4 regions of the Fodinibacter luteus genome follow, and region 4 is predicted to be linked to each of the others. Evidence: riboswitches for the same ligand, from Rfam matches in the RefSeq annotation. Region 4 holds a riboswitch; each other region holds the start of a gene.
The links. Region 4 has a riboswitch for S-adenosylmethionine ahead of ABD899_RS07050 (hypothetical protein). Riboswitches for the same ligand answer to the same signal wherever they lie in the genome.
Positions count from the first base shown of each region.

Region 1: linked by a shared signal. The riboswitch ahead of ABD899_RS10865 (bifunctional o-acetylhomoserine/o-acetylserine sulfhydrylase) and the one ahead of ABD899_RS07050 (hypothetical protein) in region 4 are both predicted to bind S-adenosylmethionine.
Region 2: linked by a shared signal. The riboswitch ahead of metX (homoserine O-acetyltransferase MetX) and the one ahead of ABD899_RS07050 (hypothetical protein) in region 4 are both predicted to bind S-adenosylmethionine.
Region 3: linked by a shared signal. The riboswitch ahead of ABD899_RS05785 (aminotransferase class V-fold PLP-dependent enzyme) and the one ahead of ABD899_RS07050 (hypothetical protein) in region 4 are both predicted to bind S-adenosylmethionine.

Region 1 covers NZ_BAABGM010000013.1:253,830-258,880, reverse strand. The annotation lists gene ABD899_RS10885 (hypothetical protein) at 1-271, shown strand, start outside; gene ABD899_RS10880 (hypothetical protein) at 264-767, shown strand; gene ABD899_RS10875 (nitroreductase family deazaflavin-dependent oxidoreductase) at 864-1,328, opposite strand; gene mgrA (L-glyceraldehyde 3-phosphate reductase) at 1,341-2,387, opposite strand; SAM riboswitch class IV at 2,577-2,690, shown strand; gene ABD899_RS10865 (bifunctional o-acetylhomoserine/o-acetylserine sulfhydrylase) at 2,772-4,160, shown strand; gene ABD899_RS10860 (hypothetical protein) at 4,333-4,620, shown strand; gene ABD899_RS10855 (hypothetical protein) at 4,617-5,051, shown strand, end outside.
Region 2 covers NZ_BAABGM010000013.1:239,463-244,513, forward strand. The annotation lists gene ABD899_RS10805 (RNA polymerase sigma factor) at 1-1,318, opposite strand, end outside; gene ABD899_RS10810 (universal stress protein) at 1,521-1,916, opposite strand; gene metX (homoserine O-acetyltransferase MetX) at 1,977-3,107, opposite strand; SAM riboswitch class IV at 3,124-3,235, opposite strand; gene ABD899_RS10820 (DUF4192 domain-containing protein) at 3,302-4,495, opposite strand; gene ABD899_RS10825 (YkvA family protein) at 4,620-5,051, opposite strand, start outside.
Region 3 covers NZ_BAABGM010000007.1:171,694-176,744, reverse strand. The annotation lists gene ABD899_RS05795 (DegV family protein) at 1-56, opposite strand, end outside; gene ABD899_RS05790 (acyl-ACP desaturase) at 226-1,161, opposite strand; gene ABD899_RS05785 (aminotransferase class V-fold PLP-dependent enzyme) at 1,285-2,754, opposite strand; SAM riboswitch class IV at 2,800-2,916, opposite strand; gene leuS (leucine--tRNA ligase) at 3,107-5,051, opposite strand, start outside.
Region 4 covers NZ_BAABGM010000009.1:39,088-44,138, forward strand. The annotation lists gene ABD899_RS07040 (hypothetical protein) at 157-756, shown strand; gene ABD899_RS07045 (nuclease-related domain-containing protein) at 792-2,168, opposite strand; SAM riboswitch class IV at 2,299-2,395, shown strand; gene ABD899_RS07050 (hypothetical protein) at 2,436-2,666, shown strand; gene ABD899_RS07055 (hypothetical protein) at 2,733-3,422, opposite strand; gene ABD899_RS07060 (nuclease-related domain-containing DEAD/DEAH box helicase) at 3,555-5,051, opposite strand, start outside.

The sequences.
Region 1 (5,051 bases), on a different contig from region 4:
CGACAAGGTGCTCGCCATCGCAGCCCTTCTCGAGCTCGGCCTGCTCGTCCAGCTCGTCGTCGGGCTCATCGGGCTCGGGGAGATCGAGAACTCCACGGAGCGGGCGACGTTCGCCGCCTACCTCGTCTCGCTGCCGGTCATCCCCGTCGGCACCGCGCTGCTCACGATCAAGGAGAAGTCGCGCTGGGCGATGGGCTCGCTCGCCGTCGGCGCGTTCGCCGTCGCCGTCATGGCCGCCCGCCTCCAGCAGATCTGGAACACCTATGCCTGACTCCACCCGTCGGGCCCTCGGTGGCCCCGGTGTCGTGCTCGTCGTCGTCTACGGAGTGCTCGCGCTCGCCGCGACGGGACGGTCCGTCCTGCAGATCACGACCGGGTTCGACACCGCGCCGCTCGCCTACACGCTGTCGGCGCTCGCGGCCGCCGTCTACCTCCTCGCGACGTGGTGCCTGGCCCGCGGCGGACGCTGGGTCCGCGTGGGCATCGTCGCGTGCGCCGTCGAGCTCGTCGGCGTCCTCGTCGTCGGCGCGGTGTCCTACCTCGTGCCCGACGCGTTCCCCGACAAGACCGTGTGGTCGCACTTCGGGCAGGGGTACGGCTTCGTCCCGCTCGTGCTCCCCGTGCTCGGCCTGTGGTGGTTCCGCCGGGTCGAGCGCTCGGCGGCCGAGCTCGAGGTGGATGCCGTGCCGCCGGCCACCGCGGGAAACGGCCTCGGCGCCGGGCCGGGGGACCCGGCGAACCCGCCGGCGGGAACCCCCGCCGGCTGACCGGCATCCGCGCTGCTCCCCGCGCGACGAGTGCGGCCGTGGCTGCCGGAGCCGCCACGTCCGCCCTCACGGCGAGGTGGTCGTCGTGGCCGGAGGTCAGCTCTCGATGGGAGCCGGGTCGACCGGCTCGAGGAGCAGCACCGGGATGAGCCGGTCCGTCCTGGTCTGGTACTGCGCGTAGGGCGGGTACGCCGCGACGCACCGCTCCCACCAGGCCGCCCGCTCGTCGCCGGTCAGCTCGCGGGCGACCGCCGACCACGACCGCGTCCCGTCCTGCACGGTGACCTGCGGGTTCGCCCGCAGGTTCGCGTACCACTGGGGGTGCTGCGGTGCGCCACCCTTGCTCGCCACCGCCGCGTAGACGCCGTCGTGCTCGACGCGCATCAACGGCACCTTGCGCACCGCGCCGGTGCGTGCACCGCGCATCGTCAGCATGACGACCGGGCGGTTCATGATGTGCACCGAGCGGGTGTCACCGGTCGCCTCGATGGTCTCCACCTGGCGGCGGACCCACTCGGTCGGGCTCGGGAGGTACTCCGTGGTCTCGCGGTCGTCGCTCATGGCGAGGTCAACTCACTTGTCGCTCGAGGTCTTCCACAGGTTGATGCCGGCGTCGACCGCGTGCTTGTCGATCTTCGCGAGCTCCTCGGCGGTGAACTCGAGGTGGCCCACCGCGTCGAGGCTGTTGTCGAGCTGCTCGACCGACGAGGCGCCGATGAGCACCGACGTCACCCTGGGGTCGCGCAGCGCCCAGGCGAGGGCCATCTGCGCGAGCGACTGGCCGCGGGCCCGCGCCATCCGGTCGAGCGCCCGCACGTGCCTCAGCGCCTCGTCGGTGAGCAGCTCAGGGTCGAGCGACTTCCCCTGCGCGGCACGCGACCCCTCGGGGATCCCCTTGAGGTACTTGTTCGTCAGCATGCCCTGGGCGAGGGGGGAGAACGCGATGCACCCGACGCCCTCGACCCCGAGCACGTCGAGCAGGTCCTCCTCGACCCAGCGGTTGAGCATCGAGTACGACGGCTGGTGGATGAGCAGGGGGGTGCCCATCGCGCGCAGGATCTCGACGGCCTCGCGCGTGCGCTCGCCGGAGTACGACGAGATGCCGACGTAGAGCGCCTTGCCGGCGCGCACGAGCGAGTCGAGCGCACCCATCGTCTCCTCGAGCGGGGTCGTCTCGTCGAACCGGTGGCTGTAGAAGATGTCGACGTAGTCCAGGCCCATCCGCTGGAGGGACTGGTCGCACGAGGCGACGACGTACTTGCGCGACCCGCCACCCTGACCGTAGGGCCCCGGCCACATGTCGTACCCCGCCTTGGAGCTGATGACGAGCTCGTCGCGGTAGGGGCGGAAGTCCCGAGCGAAGATCGTGCCGAAGTTGCGCTCGGCCGAGCCGTAGGGCGGGCCGTAGTTGTTCGCGAGGTCGAAGTGGGTCACCCCGCGGTCGAACGCCCGGCGCAGCGTCGCCTGCTGGCGCTCGAGGGGGACGTCGTCGCCGAAGTTGTGCCACAGGCCCAGGGAGACGGCGGGCAGGTCCAGACCCGAGCGCCCGACCCGGCGGTACGGCATCCCGGCCTCGTAGCGTGCGGGGGCGGCCTGGTACTCGTCAGCGTGGAAGGTCATGCCCCCATCCTGCCCCGCCCCGTCCGGCCCCCACCCTCCGACCTCGTGCGAGTTGCCCGCGGTTCTCCGGTGGATGAGCTGTCAGAACCGCACACAAGTCGCACGGAGTCGGCAGGTGGGGGGACCGGGAGGTGAGACGAACGGGGAGCCGGGGTGACCGGCATCCGCCGGGGACGTATATTCGGCTCAGGTCATGAGCGCCAGCGCCAAGCCCCGGCTCGCTGGCCGGCAACCCTCCAACCGCGGTGGGGTGCCCCGGGTGAGGACCTGGCGTGCGGCACCCGCCGCGCGCAAGCGCGGGCCCTGCTCACGGTGGTCCCGCAGTGCCACGTACGTCGTGCGCCGGGCGGTCGCCCCGGCGCACCCGACCCAGGGAGACCTGCCATGACCGACCCCTCGCAGTGGGGCTTCGAGACCGCCCAGATCCACGCCGGCCAGGTGCCCGACAGCGCCACCGGCGCCCGGGCCCTACCCATCTACCAGACGACGTCCTACGTCTTCAACGACACCGCCCACGCGGCGAACCTGTTCGCGCTCAGGGAGTTCGGGAACATCTACACCCGGATCATGAACCCCACCCAGGATGCCGTGGAGCAGCGGATCGCGGCCCTCGAGGGCGGCGTCGGCGCGCTCCTCGTCGCGTCGGGGCAGGCCGCGACGACGATCGGGCTGCTGAACGTCGCCGAGGCCGGAGACCACGTCGTCTCGAGCGCCGCGCTCTACGGCGGCACCGTCAACCTGCTCAAGTACACCTTCCGCAAGCTCGGCGTCGACGTCACCTTCGTCGAGGACCAGGACGACCTCGACGAGTGGCGCGCCGCCGTGCGGCCGAACACCAAGGCGTTCTTCGCCGAGACGATCGCCAACCCCAAGGCCATCGTGCTCGACATCGCCGGGGTCGCGGGCGTGGCCCACGAGGTCGGGGTGCCGCTCGTCGTCGACAACACGATCGCGACGCCCTACCTCATCCGCCCGCTCGAGCACGGCGCCGACGTCGTCATCCACTCGGCGACGAAGTACCTCGGGGGGCACGGCACGTCGATCGCCGGCGTCATCGTCGACGGCGGCACCTTCGACTTCGGTCGCGACCCCGAGCGGTTCCCCAACTACAACACCCCGGAGGAGAGCTACCACGGGCTCGTCTTCGCCCGTGACCTCGGCGTCGGCGGCGCCCTCGGCGCCAACCTCGCGTACATCCTCAAGGCACGCGTGCAGCTGCTGCGCGACATCGGCGCGGCCATCTCGCCGTTCAACGCGTTCCTCATCGCCCAGGGCGTCGAGACGCTCAGCCTGCGCGTCGAGCGGCACGTCGAGAACGCCCGGAAGGTCGCGGAGTACCTCGAGGCGCACCCGCAGGTCGAGTCGGTGCGCTGGGCCTCCCTCGACTCGAGCCCGAGCAAGGCGCTCGCCGACCGGTACGCCCCGAAGGGCGCCGGCGCGGTGCTCGCGTTCGAGATCGCGGGCGGGCTCGAGGCGGGTCAGCGCTTCGTCGAGGGCCTCAGCCTGCACAGCCACGTCGCGAACATCGGCGACGTGCGCTCGCTCGCCATCCACCCGGCATCCACGACGCACAGCCAGGGCGGCGACGAGGACCGGTTCGCGGCCGGTGTCACGCCGGGCCTCGTGCGGCTCGCGGTCGGCCTCGAGTCGATCCAGGACATCCTCGCCGACCTCGACGCGGGCTTCGCCGCAGCGCAGGATGGCCCGGCAGCCGCCGGCGGCGACCTCGGGGCCGAGCAGCCGGCCGACCTGGCCGGGGCCACGGTCGGCTGAGGCCGCGGTTGTCCCGGGGGTGCGGGGACCGACGTCCTCGCGCCCCCGGGACCGCCTCGTCGGCACGGACGAGACCGGATGCCGGGCGCTCAGGGTGTCGCGGGCTCGCCGGTGACCATGGCCTGTGGACAACTCGGCGAGGCGGTCGGCGGGTGCTTCTAGCGTGGGAGGCATGACGACGGTCCGGGTCGACGCCACGGAGGTGGCCGAGCTGGGGGTTGCCCTCGCGGAGACGGGTGCCGACCTCCTGCTCATGGGCGACCCGGCGGCGGATCGCTGGGCCCTCGGCCCCGGCGACACGGGGCCCGCGGTCGAGGAGCTGCTCGGCGGGTGGCGGCGGGTCCGGCTGGCGCTGGGGTCGGCGCTGTGCGACCTCGGCGAGGCCGCCGTCGGTGCGGGGGCGCTCTACGTCGACACCGACGCCGGGGTGTCCCGGTCGCTCGGCGGTGGGTCGTGGTGACCCGACTTCCCCCGCTCCCGGGTGACCCCGGGGCCGTCCGGCTCCTCGCCGACCGGCTCGCGACGACCGGCGGAAGGCTCTCGGCGCTCGCTGCCGTGCTCGGCCGGTTGCGCGACGGTGCCACGTGGGACGGTCCGGCCGGCGAGGCCTTCGGGGCCCGGCTGCGCGAGCTGCCCCCGGTGCTGGATGCCGTGTCCGCGCGCCTCGGCGGCGCGGCATCCCCGCTGCGTGCGCTCGCCGCGGCCATGGAGCAGGCCCAGGCCGTCGTCTCGACGGCGGTGCGCGACGACGACGACGCGCAGCACGCGTACGCGGCGCTCGAGGACCGCGCGTACGCGCTCGTGTGCGCGGGCTCGTCGGAGGACTCGCCGGACGTCCTCGTCGTGCGCCACCTCCAGCGCGAGCAGGTCGAGCAGCAGGCCGCCGCCCGC
Region 2 (5,051 bases), on a different contig from region 4:
TGTGCACCGGGATGCGGATCGTGCGCGCCTGGTCGGCCATGGCCCGGGTGATCGCCTGGCGGATCCACCACGTCGCGTACGTCGAGAACTTGTAGCCCTTGGTGTAGTCGAACTTCTCGACGGCCCTGATGAGGCCGAGGTTGCCCTCCTGGATGAGGTCGAGGAAGAGCATGCCGCGACCAGTGTAGCGCTTGGCGAGCGAGACGACGAGGCGCAGGTTGGCTTCGAGCAGGTGGTTCTTCGCCTTCTTGCCGTCCTGGGCGATCCACCACAGCTCGCGTTTGAGCTTCATCTCGATCTTCTCGCCGGAGTTCAGCTTCTCCTCGGCGAACAGGCCGGCCTCGATGCGCTTGGCGAGCTCGACCTCCTGCTCGGCGTTGAGGAGGGCCACCTTGCCGATCTGCTTGAGGTAGTCCTTGACCGGGTCGGCGGTGGCGCCGGCCGTGACGACCTGCTGGACCGGGGCGTCGTCCTCGTCGTCGTCGCGCAGCACGAAGCCGCCCGACTCGCTCTCACCCTCCGTGGTCGCGACCGCGCCCTCGGCGCCCTCGAGCTCCTCGTCGTCCTCGACGACGACGTCCTCGAGGTCCTCGACGGGGGCCGGAGCCGCGGCGGCGGCCTTGGCCGCGGCCCGGCGGCTCGCCGACGTGCGGGGCGCCGGGGTCTCGGCACCGTCGACTGACGCCGCGACGGAGGCGGCCTGTCGGGTCGTCGCGGCCTTGGCGGTGCGGGTCGAGCCGGTGGCCGGCGCGTCGTCGGCGACCGCGGTGGATGCCGTCCGCGTCGCCCTCGTCCCCGCGGCCTTCGCCCTGGGTGCGGCCTTCGCCGTCGCCTTCGTCGCCGGGGAGGCCGTCTTCGCGGTGGACTTCGTCGCCCCCGCCTCGGACGTCGTCGCGGGGGCCGTCTTGGCCGCGGACTTCGTCGTCGAGGCCGTCGTCCTGGCCGCGGGCTTCGCGGCCGTGCTCTTGGAGGCAGCCTTCGCGGGCGCGGCGGTGGCCTTCGTCGCCGTCGCCTTCGCGGGCTTGGACGTCGTGGCACTGGCGGCCCGGCTCGTCGCCGACGCCTTCTTCGTCGTGCGTGTCGTGGCGGCGGCGACGCGGGTCGGGCCGGCCTCCATGGCGACGTGGATGCCCTGCTCGCCGAGGGCACGCAGGACGACGCGGCCCCGCTTGGGCCTCACGTCGGCCGCGCGCATGGCCTCCGCGACCTGCTCCCCCGTCACCGACCCGTTCGCCGTCCCGGTGCGGACGAGGGACTGCAGGGCTTGGTGGGAGAACTCAGGGGGAAGCGCGCTCGGCTCCGAGGAACTGGTGGACACAGGCGACACCGACTACCTTTCGTCGCGGATGGCCGGGCTCCGGTGCGCGCGAGGCAGGCTCCGGGTGCGGCGGGGAGGGTCCTGGGCGACACCGTGTCGTCCGGCCGGTCGTGCTGGGGCCGGTGTCGCGACCAGGTGCGCTCAGCCATTATAAAACGGCGGGCCGGAATCCGGCACATCACCCGGACGGGTGGGTCGTCGCTCAGCCCTTGACGGCCAGGACCGCGCAGGGCGCGTCGAGCAGGATGCGCTGGGCGTTGGACCCGAGGATGAGCTTGCCGACCGGGGTTCTGCGGCGCAGGCCGATGACGATGAGGTCGGCATCGGTCTCGTTGGCGACGGCGATGAGGTCCTCGGCGGGTTCGTTGCCCCGAACGAGCTGGCGGACCTCGAGCTCGAGCCCGTCCCCGGTCAGCTCGTCGGTGACCCGCTGCAGCTCGGCCTCGGCGGCCTGGCTCGACTCGTCGTCGTAGTCACGACCACCCCGGTTGGAGTTGATGACGACGAGGCGCGACCGGCGCGTCCTCGCTTCCTCCACCGCTCGGGTGAGGGCGGCCCGCCCCTCCTTGGTGGGAACGAACCCGACGACGATGGTCACGATCTCCTCCTGGGGCGACTGACGGTGTCTCCGAGGGCGACGTTACCGCAGACGCACCACTCAGCCCGCGCGCAGGGCGTCCGTGATCACCGTGCCGACCTGACCGGTCTCGACGAGGAAGCCGTCGTGACCGTGGCGCGACTCGATGACGGACAGCCTCGTGCCCTCGCGGGCCGCGGCGATCTCGCGGGACAGGCGCAGCGGGTAGAGCCGGTCGGTCGTCACACCGGCCACGTGGAGCTCGCCACGGTAGGACGCCAGCGCACCGGCGACGCCGCCTCGTCCGCGGCCGATGTCGTGGCTGTTCATGGCCTCGGTGAGGACCACGTAGCTGTTCGGGTCGAAGCGCCGCGACAGCTTGGTCGCATGGTGGTCGAGGTAGCTCTCGACGTCGTAGCGACCGCCGCCCCCGAGCGGGTCCTCGCCGTCGCGCGGCTCGCGTCCGAAACGCGAGGCGAGCTCGGCCTCGTGGCGGTACGTCGTGTGGGCGATGCGTCGCGCGATCCCCATTCCCGTGACGGGCCACTCCGGCGAGCCGTAGTAGTCGCCCGCCCGGTAGGCCGGGTCGGTGCGGATCGCCAGGAGCTGCGGCAGGCACCACGCGACCTGGTCGGCGGTCGCATAGGCCGTCGACGCGAGGACGAGGGTGCGTTCGACACGGTGCGGATGACCGGTGGCCCACTCGAGGGCGCGCATGCCACCCATCGAGCCGCCGAGGACTCCGTGCCACCGCTCGATGCCGAGCGCGTCGGTGAGGGCCACCTCGGCCGCGACCTGGTCACGGATCGTGATGAAGGGGAACCGGCCACCCCACGGCCGACCGGAGGGGTCGAGGGATGCCGGGCCGGTCGTGCCCTGGCAGCCGCCGAGCACGTTGCTGGCCACGACGAACAGGTGGTCCGTGTCGAGGGGGGCGCCCGGCCCGATGAGCCCCGGCCACCAGCCGGGCGAGGCGTGGCCCGGACCCGCCTCACCGACGACGTGGCTGTCACCGGTGAGCGCGTGCTCGACGAGGACCGCGTTGTCGCGGGACGGCGACAGGGTGCCCCACGTCTCGTAGGCGACGACGACGTCGGGGAGGACCCCGCCGCGCTCGAGGTGCAGGTCGCCGATCGCCGCGAACCGTCGGTCACCCTCAGGGTCCCCGGGGCGCCAGACCGCCGCGGTGGACCGCGTGGGGGTGGCCGTCATGACAGGTGCTCCTCGGACATCGCGCTTGCCGCACCGGGGTGGGTGCAACCGGGTCATCACCCGGGGCACCCCACCGCGAGGAGGGTTGCCGCCCAGCAAACCGGGGTTTGGCACTGGGACTCATGACCGGCATCCATGGTAACCACGCGCGCGTCCCGGGCGTTCCCCGTCCCGAGGGCCGGTCAACCGCTTGCTCACCCCGCCCAGCCGAGCGCACCGGGTTCTCGCGGGGGTCGGGACCGGACGGGCAGGCGCACCCCGCCCTCGATGAGCTGCTCGAGCAGGACGGCCAGCCGGTAGTCGGGCCGCAGGCGCAGGGCCCGCTCGACCGCTGCCCGGGCCAGGGCCCCGTCGCCCTGCGCCCAGGCCACGTGGGCGGCCACGGTGCACACCGCGGCGGCCTCGTCCGGGCACTCGTCGGGCACCGAACGGCACACCGCGAGCAGGCGTTGGCCGAGGTCCGCGTGCATCACGGCGAGGACGGCCCGTCGCGTGGCGTCACCGTCGGTGGAGCCGGCGACCTCGGCGGCCCCCGGGGGAGCGTGGAAGCCCATCCCGCCCCACGCCGGCAGGGAGGAGCGCAGCAGCTGGACGACGTCGGCATCGAGCCGTTCGACCGGCAGGACGCCGGGGGCCAGCCAGGCGATGAGACCGTCGCGCCACGCGACGTCGTGCAGGCCGAGGGCGAGGTCGGCGACGACGACGGGGTCGGCACGTGGCCCCACCGCGTCGGTGCGGGCGCGCAACGCGCCGGGACCACTGGCCCCTGCTCGGCGCCACTCCCCCGAAGGGTCGCGAAGGACGACGCGCCACGCCGCCACCGCACGGCGGCGGCGGCGACGGGCCGACACCTCCGATCGAGCCAGAACGGCGTCGGCGACACCGGCACACGACGGCAGGTCGGGCTCGACGACGCGGTCGACGGCCGCACGCGACGGCAGCGGCGAGCGCCCCATCGCGACGAGCTCGGCGATCCCGGGGACGTCGGCGGGCTCGGGCAGGGGCACGCCCTCGGGCGGGCAGCACGGGTCGGAGCAGATGGCCGAGTAGCGCCGGCCGTCGCGGACGACGGCCACGTCGAGGACCTCGACGCCGGCGCGCTCGAGCTGCTCGACGAGGGCCGTGCCGAGCGGCAGGCTCGCGTCGGGGACGTCCTCGAACCCGACGACGAGAACCGAGGTCGCGCCGTCGCGGACCACCGGGCCGACGAGCGTGGCGGCGACCGCCTCGGCGTGCTCGTCGGGCGGGAGGTCGGCGCGGGCGACGAGCCCGACCCGGCGTCCCCGCATCGAGACGGCCACGACGCTGTCGTGGGGCTGGTAGCCGAGCTGGTACGGAAGGACCGCGACGACGTCGCCGGGTCCGCGGAGCGTGATGTCTGCTGTCATGCGGACACGCTCCCGGGTACCCGGCCCCTACGGAACGACGACCCGGGAGCTGTGGATCGACGACGCCGCCCCGGTCACCTGTGGACGACCGGGGCGGCAGCGGCGCGGCGTGGTGCCGCGCCGGTCAGCCGACGACGTTCCCGCGCACCGTCTGCGCGCTCGCGGGCGACGTGCCGTTGGGCGTGGGCGTCGGTCCGTGGCCGCTCGGGGGGGTGGACGACGCACCGTTGGCCGACGACGCCCCGAAGGCCGAGGACGCGCCGGGCGGCGTGGTGGCCGGGCCGGTGGGCCGGACCCCGGCACGCTCCCACTCGAGGAACGCCTCGGTCTCCTCGACGAACCGGGTCGCGAGCCAGCCCATGACGACGGCGTCGTCGGCGAGGCCGACGAGCCCCAGGACGTCGGGGAGGAGGTCGATCGGCGAGACGATGTAGCCCGTCGCGGCCAGCATCAGCGCGAGCCGGCCCTTCGTGATGCCGGGGTACGCGCCGCTCAATGTCGCGCGCACGAGCCGGGGCATGGCCCCAGCGCGCTCACCGAGCGTCGGGCCACCCGG
Region 3 (5,051 bases), on a different contig from region 4:
GCGAGGAGGTCGGCCGGCAGGTACGCCGTGGAGTCGGTGACGAGGGCGGTGCTCACCCGAGCAGGCTAGTGGTCCGGCCGGCCCGCCGAGCTCGCGCGCTCCGCCGGCTCACGCCCGTCACGCGGCTCACGCCGGCCACGCGGCTCACGCCCGTCCGGCGGCTCACGGCCACCGCCGGCTCACGGCCACCGCCGGCTCACGGCCACCGCCGGCTTGCCTGCGGCCTCAGGCGTTCTGGCGAGCCGCGAGCTTCGCGGCCCGCTCCTCGCGCTTCTCGACGAACCGGGTCGCCTCGGCGTCGAGCGCCCCGACGGCGTCGGAGAGCCGGTCGCGCGCGGCCTCCCCCTCGGCGTCGAGCCCCTCGAGCTCCCACACCCCCCACTGCCGCAGGAGCGGCTGGACGATGTCGTCGTGGTGGATGCGCAGGTCGTAGATCCCGGCCATCGCCATCTGCACGGCCTTGCGCCCGAACCCGGGGATGATCGCGCCCGGCATCTGGAAGTCGACGACCTCGTCGGTGATCGCCCGCATCGTCTGGCTCGGCGTGAGCTCGAGCGCCGCCTGGACGATGTTGCGGTAGAAGATCATGTGGAGGTTCTCGTCCTTGGCGACGCGGGTCAGCATCTTCTCGGCGATCGGCTCGTCGGTGTACCGCCCGGTGTTGCGGTGCGAGACCCGGGTCGCGAGCTCCTGGAACGACACGTACGCGCAGACGTTGAGCAGCGGCTTGTCGCCCGAGTCGTAGCCGGTCTGCATCGTGTCCATCCGCGCCTGCTCGAGCTCGTCGGGGTCGACCCCGCGGGTCACGAGGAGGTAGTCGCGGATGCAGAACGCGTGCCGGCCCTCCTCGGCCGTCCACCGGTTGACCCACTCGCCCCACGCGCTGTCGCGGCCGAAGGCCCGCTCGATCTCGCGGTGGTAGCTCGGCAGGTTGTCCTCGGTGAGCAGGTTGACCTCGAGGGCGGTGCGGGCGATCGGGCTGAGCTGGGACTGCTCGACCGACCAGGGCTCGCCGCCGAGCTCCTTGAAGTCCCGGCCGAGCGACCACGGCACGTACTCGTGCGGCATCCAGTCCTGCGCGGCCTTGAGGTGCCGGTCGAGATTCTCCTCGGCGACCGGCTCGAGGGCGCCGAGCAGCGCGGTGGTGTCGAGATCGGCCATGGGTCCTCCTCGGTGGGGGACGTGACGGCGGTCATGTCCTCGGGACCTCAGCCTGCACCCTCGCGCGCCCCGGGACCACCCGTCCGCGCGGACTTTCCCGGATGCCGTTCGCTCGCCGCGCGCTCACCAGGGCAGCGGTGCGCCCGCCTCCCGCGGGTCGTCGACGGGGACCCAGCCGTGCTCGGGCGTGTGCTCGTACACGGTGCCCGGCCCCTCGTCGGCGAGCACCGCGACGGCGGCGAGCAGTCGGTCGACGTGCTCGTCGGTCGTCGCGAGGCCGGCGCTGACCCGCACCGCGGTGTCGTGCTCGTCCGAGCCCTCGCCGAGGAGGGTGTCGACGAGGATGTGCGCGCAGAACTTGCCGGCGCGCACCCCGATGCCGTGCTCGGCCGACAGCGACGCGGCGACGAGGTGGCTGTCGAGTCCGTCGACGGTGAACGTGACCACCGGGCCGCGCTCGGTGTCGTCGCCGAAGAGCGAGTAGGTGCTCACCCCGTCGATCGCACGCAGCCCGTCGAGGAGGCGCCCCGTGAGCCGGGACTCGTGCTGCTCGATGGCGGCACGGTGCTCGCGGATCGTCGCGCACGCGGCGGCGAGGGCGACCGCGCCGAGCACGTTCGGGCTGCCGGCCTCGTGCCGGGCCGCACCGGTCGTCCACCGCGTCGTGCGCTCGGTGACCTGGACCGTGGCTCCCCCGCCGGCGAGGTAGGGCGGCGCGGCATCGAGCCAGTCCCGGCGCCCGGCGAGCACGCCGGTGCCGAACGGGGCGTGCACCTTGTGCCCGGAGAAGGCGACCCAGTCGACCCCGAGCGCGTCGACGTCGATGGGGCGGTGGGCCGCGGACTGCGCCGCGTCGAGCAGCACGCGGGCTCCGTGGCGGCGCGCGATCGCGGCCAGCCGCTCGACCGGCCACAGCTCCCCGGTGACGTTGCTCGCGGCGGTGAGCACGACGAGGGCGTGGTGCGGGCGGCGCGCGGTGCCGGGCGGCAGCTCGCGCAGCGCGGCGTCCAGGAGCAGCTCGGCGTCGCGGGTGCTGCCCGGGACGGGGAGGCGCACCGTGTCCCGGTGGCGCCACGGCAGGAGGGTCGCGTGGTGCTCGGACGCGAAGACGATGACGGTGGTGTCCCGCGGCAGTGCCCGGGCGAGCAGGTTGACCGAGTCGGTCGTGCCGCGGGTGAACACGACGACGTCGTCCTCGCGCGCGCCGACGAAGCGGGCCACCTCGTCGCGGGCCGCCTCGTAGTGGGCGCTCGTCACCCGCGACAGCCAGCCGGTGCCGCGGTGCACGCTGGAGTAGGTGCGCGTCGCGGTGCCGACGGCGCGGGCGACCCGCTCGAGGGCCGGGGTCGACGCGGCGTGGTCGAGGTTGGCGTAGTCGACCCAGTCACCGGACAGGGTCGGCACGAGGTCGGGGCGCACGACCGACGGCAGGTCGCGGCTCCCGGCGCCGTGGTGACGACCAGCGGATGCCGTGGCACCGGCATCCGTGGACGACCCGGCCGGGCGGGTGGTGGCCGGGAGCGCGTCGTCGGGGACGGCCCGCAGCCGGGGACGGCGGTGGAACGAGGGGGGCGTGCTGCTGGCGATCGACACGGTAGGGGTCTCCCGGGGCTGGAGGACCTCGGGGGCGATCCCGGGATCCCGCGCTTGCCGACGACCAGTGGGGTCGCCGACCAGGTCGTCACCCGGAGCACCCCACCGCGGAAGGAGGGTTGCTGGCCAGCGAGCCGGGGCTTGTCACTGGCACTCATGACCTACGGGAGCAAGCGTAGGAGCGCGACCCGCGGCACGGCATCCCCGGTCCATGACCCGAGACGTGCGGTCGCCGGGCCGCCGCGCCGCAGATCGGCCGGGAAACCGGGCGACCCCGAACACCCCTCCAGAGATCCTTGCACCGCGAAAGGAATTCCTCCACGCGGGCAAGCAAGTCTCCCGAGGTACCCCGTCAGGCCGGGACGACGTTGACGAGCTTGGGCGCGCGGACGATGACCGTGCGGATGCCGTCCGGCACCGCCGCGCGGACCTTCTCGCTCGCGAGGGCGAGCTCGCGCAGGGCGTCCTCGGTGATGTCCGAGGGCACCTCGAGCCGGTCGCGGACCTTGCCGCGCACCTGGACGACGCACGTCACCGTGTCGTCGACGAGCAGGGCGGGGTCGGCGACCGGGAACGCCTCGTGGACGAGCGACTCGGTGTGCCCGAGCCGGGACCACAGCTCCTCGGCGATGTGCGGTGCGAGGGGCGCGACCATGAGCACGATCTGCTCGGCGGCCGCGCGCGGGACACCACCCTCGAGCTTGGTGAGGGCGTTGTTGAGCTCGGTGAGCCGGGCGATGGCGGTGTTGAACCCGAGCCCCGCGTAGTCGGTGCGCACCGCGTCGATCGTGCGGTGGAGCACCCGGGTCGTCACGTCGTCGAGCGGCGCGTCGACGACGACGACCTCACCGCTCTCCTCGTCGACCACGTTGCGCCACAACCGCTGGAGGAAGCGCTGCGAACCGACCACGGCGCGGGTGTCCCAGGGCTTGCTCTGCTCGAGCGGCCCGAGCCCCATCTCGTAGAGCCGGAAGGTGTCGGCACCGAACGCCGCGTACATCTCGTCGGGGCTGACCATGTTCTTCAGCGACTTGCCGATCTTGCCGAACTCGCGCGTCACCGGCTCCCCGTGCCAGGTGAAGACCGGGTGGCCGTCGGCGCCCACGCCCTCCTCGACCTCACGGGCCTCGACGTACTGACCCCGGCTGTCGGTGAACGCCGGCGCCTGGATGTAGCCCTGGCTGAAGTACGTCCGGAACGGCTCGTCGCTGCTCAGGTGGCCGAGGTCGTGCAGCACCTTGTGCCAGAAGCGCGCGTAGAGCAGGTGGAGCACGGCGTGCTCGACGCCGCCGACGTAGAGGTCCACCCCGCCGGGGTCCCGGGTGCCGGGGGCGGCGCCCGCCACGGGCTCCTCGCGCGGGCCCATCCAGTAGGCCTCGTTCTCGGGGTCGACGAGCACGGCGTCGTTGGCCGGGTCGAGGTAGCGCAGGTAGTACCAGCACGACCCGGCCCAGTTCGGCATCGTGTTCGTCTCGCGGCGGAACCGGCGGGTGCCGCGACCGTCGCCGAGGTCGAGCTCGACGTCGACCCACTCCTGGACCCGCGACAGCGGCGGCTCGGGCTCGCTGCTCGCGTCCTCGGGGTCGTAGGTGCGCGGGCTGTAGTCGGGGACGTCCGGCAGCTCGACGGGCAGCATGGCGTCGGGGACGGCATGGGCGACCCCGTCCTCGTCGAAGACGACCGGGAACGGCTCGCCCCAGTAGCGCTGGCGGCTGAACAGCCAGTCGCGCAGCTTGTACGTGATCGTCGCCTCGCCGAGCCCCTTGTCGACGAGGTATGCCGTGATCCGTTCCTTCGCGTCGGCGACGCCGAGCCCGTCGAGGCTCAGCTCGTCGTTGCTCGAGTTGATCGCCGGCCCCTCGCCGGTGAACGCGGTGTCCTCGTCGTGGCCGGGCGTCGGCTGCACGGTGCGGACGATCGGCAGGTCGAAGGCCCTGGCGAAGTCCCAGTCGCGCTCGTCCTGGCCGGGCACGGCCATGATCGCACCGGTGCCGTAGCCCATGAGGACGTAGTCGGCGACGAAGACCGGGATGCGCGTGCCGGTGACCGGGTTCGTCGCCCAGCCCCCGGTGAACACGCCGGTCTTGTCCTTGCCCTCGCTCTGCCGCTCGACGTCGCTCTTGCGCGAGGCGGCCCGCCGGTACTCGGCGACGGCCTGCGCCGGGGTCGCGGCGCCGCCGGTCCAGGCCCCCTTCGTGCCCTCCGGCCACGCGTCGCCGGGGACGAGCTCGTCGACGAGCGGGTGCTCGGGGGCGAGCACCATGAAGGTCGCGCCGAACAGCGTGTCCGGGCGGGTC
Region 4 (5,051 bases):
TGCCACCCCACCCACAGCGCCTCCACACCGGCCCCACGCTCGGGCCCCATCTGCCCCATTCGCGCCGCCCCGCCGACAGCCAGCATCCGAGACAGCCCCCGGTGTCCATCCACAGGCTTGCCGCAGGCGGCAGCCACCCGGGGATAGGTTGCCGATGTGCCTGACGACGACATCCACGACCGCTTCCACCAGCTCCTCGAAGAGGAGTCGAACCGGGGTCTGGGCGACATCCCGCTGCGTGCCACAGCCGCCCTCTCACCGTTCAGCCTGGCGCAGATGCAGGGCGCGACGAACCTCCTCCACAAGGCCATGCGGGCGCTCGAGCACGGCGACGAGGCTCGGGCGCGCCGGTTCGTCGAGCGGGCCGTCGCGCTGCCCTACGACGAGCACGAGCGGGTCCACCCAGCCGCGATGATGGCGCACCAGGAGATGTTCCTCGCCGTCACCGACGCGCTCGAGGACGGCGAGGACGACTGGCTCGGCGCCATCGCCGACACGTTCGCGTCGGCTCCGGAGCACGCCAGGTACTGCCTGCGCGATGTCCTCCTGGCGGTGCTGCAGGACTACGACCTCTCCGACGACGAACAACGACGCGTGCGCCGGCTCATCAGGGAGGTTCCGGAGCGGGCCGAGCTGCACGACCTCGACCTCCCGCCCGAGGAGATGGCGACGGCCGTCCTCGACGTCCTCGAGGGCGTCATCCACTTCGCCGACGCCTACGAGGAGGCGATCAGAGTCGACGACGACGAGGAGTGAACGGAGCCGAGGGGAGGTCACGACTCGCTCCGACATCAGGGTGCGGGCTCGGTCAGGCGTTCAGCGGCGCCGCTGGCAGCCTCCGCGAGCGAGGCCGCGACGCGCGCCCCCTCCTTCGGCGACAGGCCGAGCAGGTCGTGCGACACCTGGACGTGGATGCTGCGGGTGGCGGTGGCCGAGCCCTTCGTCGACGAGATCGGGATGCCGGCCCGCACCCACAGGAAGGTCGCCTCGCCACCACGTGAGTAGCCGGTGTGCACCTCGGGCCCGCCCGCGTCCGCGGACCCCTCCAGCATGGGGTGGAGCGCCTCGACCGGGCCTCTCAGCTCGTGCAGGCGCAGGGCGAGCATCCGTCGCCCCTCGTCGTCGGTGGTGTGCCAGTCGCAGCCGAGCGGCCCCGGCGTGGCGGCGAGCTCTTCCGCGCGAAGCGCCTTGACGGCCCGCGGATCGACGTCCGCGCACGACAGCCGTGCCGGCGTCGGCGTCGGCGCCATCGCGTCGGTGACCGTCCTCGTGACCATGTCGGATGTCGTGCGGTTCACCAGTCCGGATGCCGTGCGGCCCACCAGATCGGATGCCGTGCGGCTCACCACCTCGATCACCCCGCTCGTGACCATCCACCACAGGGCGGCCAGCCCGAGCAGGGCGAAGACCTGTCGAACGACGGCCGCTCGCCGCCGGCCGCGCGTTGACCGCGCGGGACGGCCGCGGTTCGACTGCCGCCCGGGCCTGGCCGCAGGTGCCCGCCCGGCCCGTCGCGGCCTTGCGAGCCTCGTCGACCGTTGGGCCCGAGCCAGATCGGCCCCGATGGCCGCGAGGAGAGCGGGATCCGTCGTCGTGGAGGGGAACTCCGTCATCACGAGCGTGGAGAGCCGATCGAGCACGTCATCGTCCACCACGCGCGTGCGCGCCTCGAGCCAGCCGACCAGTCGACCTACCGGCACCACCCAGATCCCACGGATCTGCTGCGGTTCGCCGAAGTGCGCCGAGCGGCTGCCGGCGAGGCAGAGCACGGGAGTGACCGGCATCCCGAGGCGTGTGGCCATCTCCCGGCCCATCGCATGCACCTTGGCCACCTCGGAGTGCTTGGCCTCGTGGCTGCGGTGGCCCGCGGTGTCCCACCGGTGCTGGTAGAGAACGCCGTTCCACTCGGTGACGTTGCCGCCCCAGTTCTTGGCGTCGACGAGGATGACACCCGCCGGTCCGACGACCACGTGGTCGAGGTTGGACTCGGCCAGCCCCGGGCGGAGCAGCCGGTCGTGCAGGACGACCCAGGGCTCAGGCAGCGCCGAGAGCGCCTGGGCGACCCGACGCTCACCTTCCGCGCCGGCCGCCCACGCGGCCGAGGCGGCATCCCCGCTGGCACGCAGGTGCTCGGCCCTGCGCTGCGCACTGCCCCCGGACTCCCCCACCGATCCCCCTGTCGTTCGACGCCATGCTGGCATCGAACGGCGCCCCACCGCAGGCAAACCGGAGACGTTGCCAAGGCGTGCCGGCCTGATCCGGCGCCGCTGTCGGCCCCGTGTCCTAGAGTGGTGCACGGCTCACGAGAGGCAGCGACAAGCCCTGGCTTGCTGTCCGGCAACCTCCCCGCCGAGGTGCCCCAGGTGACGAGCCGGTCGTCAGACAACAGCGGATCCGGGGTCGTCCCGGGTCCGACGGACCCGGAAGGAACCACCATGCCCACGAACCCGTACCCCCGCGTCGAGATCGGCCACGGACTCGTCGCCGACCTGCTCACCGAGCTCTCGGATGCCGACCTCCTCGCCTACCTGCGCTGGTCCGACTGGCAGTGGCTGCACTCCGACCAGTCGGGGTTCACGCGGTGGGGCTTCTCGAAGCTGTGCTCCTCGGCCCGCCGGGAGTGGGTCGGCCGCAGCCACGACGCGAGCGCGCTGCCCCACCGGTGAGCCGGCGCGGTCGCCGGCAGTCGGAGGCCGGCGTGGCAGTTGACCAGATCTCACGGAAAACGCGCCTCATCCTCGAATGGCGATCCAAGCGTCATGCCTCTCGTCCCACGGCGGGCGCACCGCCGGATGGACCAGGGCGTGCCACGTCAGAGACCGCCCTTCGATTCGAATCGCCCGCGCCTGGCGGTAGGTCTTCTCGGTGAGTACGCCCTCCGGATGCCCCGTCATCTGTTGCACCACGCGCGCCGCCGCGTTGCCGAGCGTCACGAGTATCTCCGCCCCCGAGGCCAGGATCTGTTCACGAATCCGCCCGTGGTGCAACGCGGCCCGTCGCACGATGTCGCCCTCTGACGGATGTGGCTGCATGTCAACTTTCGGCAGCCCCAGGGTGTCAATCAGGCTGGCGTAGACGCCATCTCCGGTCACCCGTTTGGCGACTCCGGTACTCAGCATCGACGTCGGCAGGCAGTCCGTCACGAAGTAGTCCATCGGGTCCACACCAAGGGGCTTGAGCCACCGCTCGTGCAGCGCTCGGCCTGATGTGCCGTTCATCATCGACGGCCTGACGCGGCCCCACGAGGGGTCGAAGTGCTCCGATCGCCACCTCTCCACGAAATGGTCCATCCCCAAGCCGTCCCAGAACGGGTAGGGCTCATTGTCGACGGGCAGGGCTGCAATTCGCCTTCCGAGCGGCGGTGGGGGCGTCCACTCGACGTGGAGGGCGGACGGATAGGCACCGAGCACGAAGGCTCGCACTCGACGCAGTGGAACCCCGAGTGCGAGTTCGTTGACCGGTGCTCCGAATGGGAAGGTGCCCATTGCGCCTCCTGCACTTGGGAGTGTGGTTGCGGCACAACCTAGCTGCGGAGCCGGCCTCAAGGCCGACCGTCATGAAAGCCCGAGCCGCTTGGCCACTTCGTGCCCGCCCATCTCGGCAATGACGTCGGGGGGTCCCACGACCACGAGCTTGTCCGTGGCCCGTGACAGCCCGACGTACAACCGCTCTCGAGACCGTTCACGCGGCATCCGCTCGTTGACGCAGAGCACCACCACCCGGCGCTCCAAACCCTTGCACCCGAGGACGTGACCGTAGAACACGCAGTCCTTGTCCCAGAAGGTCCGCCAGTAGCCCTCCTGCCCCTCCGACTCCTGCAGAGCCACCTGCTCAGGGTGCCGTGCACCCGTCGTCAGCAACGCGACGTCCTCGGGCCGCCATCCCTCCTCCAGAAGCGGGTCGATCTGGTCGTCGGCGACGTCGAGGGCGTCCTCGGCCGACGCCTCGACGTAGGTCACCTCAGGTCCGTCACCACCGCCGGCATACATCCGCATCGGTGCGAGCGGCGCGAAGGAAGTCAGGATCTGGCGCGTGTTGCGGAGGCATGTATCGAGCACGAGCGGGACAAGCGGCACCGGCGGCCGGCCGAATCGGGCGAACACCCGCTGGTTCTCGTCGCTGTAGACGTAGACCCCTCCGTGGTCCTCGTCGTGCAGGCACCGCATGATCGGCGTCCACCACCCGTCGGCGAAGTCCTGCGCCTCGTCGACGACGACGGCGTCGAACCGCTTGCCGTGGGGAAGGTCACCGACGCGCTCGGTCATCTCCGCGGGCAGCCGGTTCTCCCAGAAGTCGGTGTCGTCGCGCCCGCCGAACTCGCTGACGCCCAAATAGGCCGCGAGCTCCTCGAACGTCCCGACGAACGCCGGCCGGTGCTTCCGGTCAACGGTGCCCATGTAGCGCTTGAACCAGCTGGCGAGCCCCACTGAGTAGCAGAGCAGTGCGACCCGCTGGGCCGGCATTCCGTGCCTGCCGCGGGTCAGCTCCTTGGCCTGGGTGAGGGCCAGAACGGTCTTGCCACTGCCCGCCCCACCGCGGACCTCGACACGGTTCATGAGTCGGGTGACGCCGAGGATCGTGGCCTGCTCGATGGTCAGCCGGTCGGCCCGCGCCTCACGCTCGTCGGATTCGGCGAGCATGGTGCGCTGCGGGAGGTTGCGGCCCTTGAGGATCTCGACGATGAGCTCGCAGTCGTCGTGGGTGGGCACGCGGTGCCCGCCCTCCTGGCGTGCGGCGACGTCCCACAACCGCCCAGCTAGGTCGGCCTGGTCGCCGCACCCGCTGATCATCCAGCGCGGGCAGTCCGGCGTCTCGAAGTCGTCGGACAGGTGCGTGTAGGGCGCCGCGATGGCATGACCGAACCGCACCCGGGTGCGGCTCGAGCCCTTCCATCGAGGGTCGCGCTCCATGTAGGCGCGCAAGGCGTACTTGCCGTCCCGCCCCTGGTCCACCGGGTGCACGACGCGCCGGCCCTTGCCAGAGCCGACCACCCATTCACCGTCCTCCACGCGGAGGTCGCCGCCCTTGACCTCCACCACGACCACGCCGAC